3 regions of the Brevibacillus sp. NRRL NRS-603 genome follow, and region 2 is predicted to be linked to each of the others. Evidence: a T-box and tRNA genes for the amino acid it is inferred to sense, from the RefSeq annotation. Region 2 holds a T-box; the other regions hold tRNA genes.
The links. A T-box is a leader RNA that pairs with one kind of tRNA and senses whether it is charged. The one in region 2 lies ahead of leuS (leucine--tRNA ligase), so its partner is inferred to be a tRNA-Leu.
Positions count from the first base shown of each region.

Region 1: it has a tRNA-Leu gene. The T-box ahead of leuS (leucine--tRNA ligase) is inferred to sense a tRNA for this amino acid. The anticodon was not compared.
Region 3: it has a tRNA-Leu gene. The T-box ahead of leuS (leucine--tRNA ligase) is inferred to sense a tRNA for this amino acid. The anticodon was not compared.

Region 1 covers NZ_PXZN01000016.1:284-2,528, forward strand. The annotation lists tRNA gene C7R94_RS15325 (tRNA-Glu) at 1-22, shown strand, start outside; tRNA gene C7R94_RS15330 (tRNA-Val) at 56-131, shown strand; tRNA gene C7R94_RS15335 (tRNA-Met) at 210-286, shown strand; tRNA gene C7R94_RS15340 (tRNA-Asp) at 363-439, shown strand; tRNA gene C7R94_RS15345 (tRNA-Thr) at 540-615, shown strand; tRNA gene C7R94_RS15350 (tRNA-Tyr) at 623-707, shown strand; tRNA gene C7R94_RS15355 (tRNA-Lys) at 716-791, shown strand; tRNA gene C7R94_RS15360 (tRNA-Leu) at 857-943, shown strand; tRNA gene C7R94_RS15365 (tRNA-Gly) at 963-1,038, shown strand; tRNA gene C7R94_RS15370 (tRNA-Arg) at 1,045-1,118, shown strand; tRNA gene C7R94_RS15375 (tRNA-Pro) at 1,154-1,230, shown strand; tRNA gene C7R94_RS15380 (tRNA-Leu) at 1,256-1,343, shown strand; tRNA gene C7R94_RS15385 (tRNA-Gly) at 1,358-1,431, shown strand; gene C7R94_RS15390 (sensor histidine kinase) at 1,724-2,245, opposite strand, start outside.
Region 2 covers NZ_PXZN01000013.1:399,883-402,127, reverse strand. The annotation lists gene leuS (leucine--tRNA ligase) at 1-1,306, opposite strand, end outside; T-box leader at 1,438-1,683, opposite strand; gene C7R94_RS13825 (class I SAM-dependent DNA methyltransferase) at 1,723-2,245, opposite strand, start outside.
Region 3 covers NZ_PXZN01000020.1:470-2,714, reverse strand. The annotation lists gene C7R94_RS18455 (purine/pyrimidine permease) at 1-1,234, opposite strand, end outside; tRNA gene C7R94_RS18450 (tRNA-Leu) at 1,362-1,443, opposite strand; tRNA gene C7R94_RS18445 (tRNA-Cys) at 1,452-1,525, opposite strand; tRNA gene C7R94_RS18440 (tRNA-Gly) at 1,554-1,629, opposite strand; tRNA gene C7R94_RS18435 (tRNA-Gln) at 1,637-1,711, opposite strand; tRNA gene C7R94_RS18430 (tRNA-His) at 1,738-1,813, opposite strand; tRNA gene C7R94_RS18425 (tRNA-Trp) at 1,841-1,914, opposite strand; tRNA gene C7R94_RS18420 (tRNA-Phe) at 1,922-1,994, opposite strand; tRNA gene C7R94_RS18415 (tRNA-Asp) at 2,036-2,112, opposite strand; tRNA gene C7R94_RS18410 (tRNA-Met) at 2,190-2,245, opposite strand, start outside.

The DNA of each region.
Region 1 (2,245 bases), on a different contig from region 2:
GGTTCGAATCCCCTACGGGTCACCTAGAAAAATCCCTACATCTAGTAGGTGATTTGGAGGCTTAGCTCAGCTGGGAGAGCATCTGCCTTACAAGCAGAGGGTCGGCGGTTCGATCCCGTCAGCCTCCACCACTAATATCAAAGGGCAAGGAAGGTCAGCTAAAAGCGCCACGTCCTGTGGCAACACTGACACTCAGTCGTCCTGACTATCGCGGGATGGAGCAGCTCGGTAGCTCGTCGGGCTCATAACCCGAAGGTCGCAGGTTCAAATCCTGCTCCCGCAACCAAATTTTCTACTTGCTCTACATCGAGTAATCTTCTTGATCAAGTAGGATCGAGTACCCAGTGGGTGCAACCAAATATGGAGCTGTGGTGAAGTTGGAGTTCACGCCGGTCTGTCACACCGGAGGTCGCGGGTTCGAGTCCCGTCAGCTCCGCCATCTTTCTTAACGAGATGGCATAGTTCATAAAAATGAAAAAGGTTTAACGGAATAAAAAAACGTTGATTTTTCATTAAAGATATGCCATAATTAAAGATATGCCGGTATAGCTCAATTGGTAGAGCACCTGACTTGTAATCAGGGGGTTGTGGGTTCAAGTCCTATTGCCGGCACCATGAAATTGGGGAGATAGTGAAGTGGCTAAACACGGCAGACTGTAAATCTGCTCCCTCCGGGTTCGGCGGTTCGAATCCGTCTCTCCCCACCATTTTTCATGAGCCATTAGCTCAGTTGGTAGAGCATCTGACTTTTAATCAGAGGGTCGAAGGTTCGAGTCCTTCATGGCTCACCAGTTTATATAACCCCAAAAAGTGAAAGTCAGCTTGTTAACAGCTCTGGCTACTTGGATGGGAAAATGCGGTCGTGGCGGAATTGGCAGACGCGCTAGATTCAGGTTCTAGTGGTGGCAACACCGTGGAGGTTCAAGTCCTCTCGACCGCACCAATCAACTTCTTCTTACAATGCGGACGTAGCTCAATTGGTAGAGCGTCGCCTTGCCAAGGCGAAGGTCGAGGGTTCGAGACCCTTCGTCCGCTCCATAACATGTGCCCTTAGCTCAGCTGGATAGAGCGTTTGACTACGAATCAAAAGGTCGGGAGTTCGAATCTCTCAGGGCACGCATCTTCATCTTAAAAAATGAAGATGATAATTAATCGGGAAGTAGCTCAGCTTGGTAGAGTACTTGGCTTGGGACCAAGGGGTCGCAGGTTCGAATCCTGTCTTCCCGACCATGATTTGCCCACGTTTTACAGGTTTGCCGGGGTGGCGGAATGGGCAGACGCAACAGACTTAAAATCTGTCGGGAGTTTCTCCCGTACCGGTTCAAGTCCGGTCCTCGGCACCAGCATCTATTTTGATGCGGGTGTAGTTCAATGGTAGAACTCCAGCCTTCCAAGCTGGTCGCGTGGGTTCGATTCCCATCACCCGCTCCATACATAAAGCAGAGAGCCAATAGGTTCTCTGTTTTTTTTGTGTCTAGGAAAGCTGGCCTATTTTTACTTGAGGCAAAAGTATGAAGGCTTATCCAACAGTTGAATAGATAAGCCTTTGTTCAATACAGGTATAAAAGTTTGTCGAAAGCTGTCTGACGTTTTCTATGGTAGCAACATATGTTTTCGTGTACAGTAAAACTAAGATCGCTTACCGATGAAATTGGTAACGGATCTCTTGCCTTGCCTCCTGCATTGTCAGGGGGCTTTTTTACGTGATTCAAAAAAGAGAGACCTAGAGAGCCTCCATTCTCGGTCCGACTTCCTGGGCATTTGCAATCGGCAGAGAAACGATAAAGCGTGTGCGTTTTTCATTGGAATCACAATGGATCGTGCCTTGATGCTTTTCGATAATATTTTTGCAGATGGACAAGCCAATACCCGTCCCATTTTGTTTAGTCGTAAAGAATGGTTGAAAAAGATTTTCCACGATCTCGGGTGAAATCCTTTCGCCGTTGTTTTCCACACTCAAATAGAGCCATCCATCTGAAGAAGTGGAAATGACATGAATATACTTGTCTGTACGATTTTGCACGGCGTCGATGGCATTGTTTAATAGATTGACGACAACTTGCTTCAAGCCTTCTTCATAACATGCGAGTGAGCAGGGGTGGATTTGTTTTTCAAAACGTATGTTTTCTCCCACTAGGCGAGGCGTAATCAGCATCTCTACTTCTTCAAGCAGTTCTTCTACTTGAACGGTTTTAAAAATTTCATCGAGAATTGGTTTTTTTGAAAAGCTGAGGAATCCGGTCAG
Region 2 (2,245 bases):
TGCCGTCTTCCAGATGGAGAATCGGAATTGGCTCACCCCAGTAGCGTTGACGGCTGAACAGCCAGTCACGCAGACGGTACGTTACCTTGCGATTTCCTTTGCCTTCCGCTTCCAGCCACTCGATCATTTTGCTGATAGCCTGTTCTTTGTTCAAACCATCGAGCATGCCGGAGTTGATGTGCTCTCCGTCGCCTGTATACGCTTCTTTGGAGATATCTCCACCAGCGATTACTTGCTTGATTGGCAGATCGAATGTTTTCGCGAACTCATAGTCGCGTTCGTCGTGGGCTGGAACCGCCATGATAGAGCCTGTTCCGTAGCTGATCAGCACGTAATCCGCAACCCAGATTGGCAGACGCTCGCCGTTAACCGGGTTGATTGCATACGCTCCGGTAAACACTCCTGTCTTTTCTTTCGCCAGATCAGTACGCTCCAGATCGCTCTTGCGCTTCGCTTGATCCAGGTACGCTTCCACTGCTTCTTTTTGCGCTGGTACGGTAATTTGCTCAACCAGCTTGTGCTCAGGAGCCAGTACCGCATAGGTTGCTCCGTAGAGAGTGTCTGGACGAGTTGTAAAGACGGTAAAGGATTCGTCATGGCCTTCGATACCAAAGGTTACTTCTGCCCCTTCAGAACGACCGATCCAGTTGCGTTGCATTTCCTTGATGCTCTCTGGCCAATCCAGTTCATCCAGGTCAGCGAGCAGTCTTTCCGCATACGCAGTAATTTTCAAGACCCATTGTTTCATTGGGCGGCGTTCTACTGGATGTCCGCCACGCTCACTTTTTCCGTCAATGACTTCTTCGTTCGCCAAAACCGTTCCCAAAGCTGGGCACCAGTTTACAGCTACCTCGTCAATATAAGCCAAGCCGTGCTCATACAGCTTCGTAAAAATCCATTGTGTCCACTTGTAGTAATTCGGATCGGTTGTATTGATTTCGCGATCCCAGTCGTAGGAGAATCCGAGTGACTTGATTTGGCGACGGAAGGTGTTGATATTGTGCTCGGTGAATTCTGCCGGATCGTTTCCTGTATCGAGCGCGTACTGCTCCGCTGGCAAACCAAACGCATCCCAGCCCATTGGATGGAGAACGTTATATCCTTGCATCCGCTTCATGCGGGACAAAATATCGGTAGCCGTATAGCCCTCTGGATGTCCTACGTGCAGGCCAGCTCCAGATGGATACGGGAACATGTCGAGTGCATAAAACTTTTTCTTGCCTTCATCCTCGGAGGTTTTGAAGGTCTTGTTCTGCTCCCAATATTGCTGCCACTTCTTTTCGACATTTTGATGACTGAATACCATGGTAAAGCACTCCCATCTTAAAATAGGTGAAGATACGAAAACCTCTATCGAGGATTGCTCAAGGATGAGCGATCGCGTATTAGCGGAATGTTTTCCGTATAAAAAAACCTCACATCCCAGATCGCACTTGCGAAAGGGACGAGAGGTTGTTAACATTCCCGCGGTACCACCCAGATTGGCAAATGACTAAGCATTTGCCCACTTGTTTCATCCGTATCGGGGATAAGCCGCTCACCCTTACACAGTCATGGCGTACATGACCTTGGGGGCAAGTGCTGGGAGGTGAGTTCAGATAGATCCGGGTTGACTTGCACCATCCGTCAACTCTCTGTGAATGCTCGAATCCTATTCCTACTATTCCTCTTAAACGCGTCGAAATCTGTAGTTATAACGCCATTATAGTCAATCCGAACCAATCATGTCAAACTTTTCGGCTTGCGGGCTGAGAAAAATAGGCGCTCACTCGCTTCATGCGGCGGCAAATCCGAATAATCAGCGGTAATGACGATGTCAGTGAAGCCGGCATCTGTAAGCCAACGCATCAGTTGGACAGGCTGGTAAGCCCGTTGCCAATGCTCTTCTTCCATCCGCTCGTAGAATCCGTTTGGCTGACGAATGAAAAACGTTAACTGATGCTCTACCTCTAGTCGCAGCGGGTCGCAATAACATTGCCAAATGTACGAAACTTCATCTTCTACATGTGTGAATGTCTCGTCTCCGAATATGTGCAACATCTTGTACGGACTGTGCACATCAAACAGAAAGCTCCCACCAGGCGCGAGATGAGCGAAAACACGCTTGAACGTTTCCTGCACATCCGCTTCTTCTGTAAGATAGCTCAATGAATCACACAAGGAGATGACCGCATCCGCTTCCGGCAAGGACAGCTCCCGCATATCCTGCTCCACCCACGCTACATCCACTTGCTCCTGCCTCATT
Region 3 (2,245 bases), on a different contig from region 2:
CATTGCCGAACAAGAAGCTGGCTAATGCTGGAAGTTGCTGCCAAGCTGCAGCAGGTACGAACATGACCCCGATCCCTACCAGCAGCGAGCTCCCCCCAACAATAATCGTACGTTCGTCCATTTTCACATTCACGTAATCCTTCAACCCGAAGCCAAGCAGTTGCGTATAGGAAATGAACATCGCCGCATATGCCACCGGAGTAGGCAGAGCCGCCAAAAAATGGGCAACAGTGGGAATTAGCCCAATCAGCATCATCCCCAGCATCGCTATCACAAATGGCAAGCGCGATGCCATTTTCGTCGTTTGAATCACCGCTGCTGCCAAGGAAAGTGGAATCATGCCTACCACACCGCTCAAGCCAGATAGGAAATGGGATACCCCTGTAAAAATACCTCCGCGATTGTACTGCTTTTCAGTAGGCACGGTGTCTGTCGCTTTGCCCATGACCGACAAACTCGTCATGAGGTTTGTCAACAGAACGAACCCTGTAAGCATACTCGTTAATACAACGCCCCAATCCCAGCGTGGAGGTCCCCAAAAGAAAATAGAAGGCCATGAAAATAATTGCTCAGTAGACCGAACTGGTTCCGTCCATCCAAGAAGCGCGTACACGATCCAGCCCCCAACCATGCCAAACAAAACGGCAAAACTGGAGAATCGCTTCGTCCGCATAATAAACACAACAAGGGCTACGATCCCTATGGACACAAGTGCTACACCCGGTTGTACCTCTTTAGAATGCTGAAAACCAATACCGAGCATGCCCGTGAGAATGTTGCTACACAAAGAAACAGCAAGCAAAATCATATACGTACCTGAAACCAGCGGCGTAAACCACTTCTGTAATTTGCCAATCCAGCCTAATAAGCCAAAAATGAAAAAGAGTAGACCTGCTAATATCATACCCACTTGAAAGGATTGACCGATTTCTTGTGGATGGAGACCCATGCTCGTTCCGAGTTGAGCCAAAATGATAAAGATCCCCCACCATAGTCCAGCCGGACCTTCTATCATCGGATAGCGGTGTCCAATCCATACTTGCAGTAGTGAAGCGAGTCCAATGTAAAACATGGTCTGCTGCATCAGCTTTCCAATTTCATCAGCCTGCAAGCCGTACATATCTCCAATCATTAGTGGTACCGCCACACTGCTGGAAACAGTTACAATCATCCATTGCAATACAGACAGCGTCGTAATCCCCATTGGCGGCTTGTCTTGTAGTTTATAAAACACCTCAACCACCTCGTCCTTTTACGTACACAAGTTGTCTATTTCCCTGTCTACACTATGTGCATATTAAAGCAGAAAAAAACCCCAATCATCAAGATATCTTGACATTCAGGGTTAGCTTGTAAAAGTATGGTGCCGGTGAAGGGACTTGAACCCCCACGGTTTCCCTCACGATTTTGAGTCGCGCGCGTCTGCCATTCCGCCACACCGGCAATTATTTTGGAGGAGGCACCCGGATTTGAACCGGGGGTGAGGGTTTTGCAGACCCGTGCCTTACCACTTGGCTATGCCTCCATGATATAAGGTAAAAAAATTTGAGAAATGGAGCGGACGAAGGGTCTCGAACCCTCGACCTTCGCCTTGGCAAGGCGACGCTCTACCAATTGAGCTACGTCCGCATTTTAATGGCTGGGGTACTAGGATTTGAACCTAGGAATGACGGAGTCAAAGTCCGTTGCCTTACCGCTTGGCTATACCCCAATAAGTAATCCCCAACTATGAATTTATGGGGCGATCGATGGGACTTGAACCCACGAGTGCCGGAGCCACAATCCGGTGCGTTAACCCCTTCGCCACGACCGCCATGATTACTACTATTGTGTTGAAAAATGGCAGGGGCAGTAGGAATCGAACCCACACCAAAGGTTTTGGAGACCTTCGTTCTACCGTTAAACTATGCCCCTATAAAGGTGGCTCGGGACGGAATCGAACCGCCGACACGAGGATTTTCAGTCCTCTGCTCTACCGACTGAGCTACCGAGCCTTATATCCATGCTTTGCGCGCCAATTTCATTTGATTAGAAATGGCGGAGCTGACGGGACTCGAACCCGCGACCTCCGGTGTGACAGACCGGCGTGAACTCCAACTTCACCACAGCTCCATATTTGGTTGCACCCACTGGGTACTCCGATCCCACTTGATCAAGAAGATTACTCGACGTAGAGCAAGTAGAAAATTTGGTTGCGGGAGCAGGATTTGAACCTGCGACCTTCGGGTTATGAGCCCGACGAGCT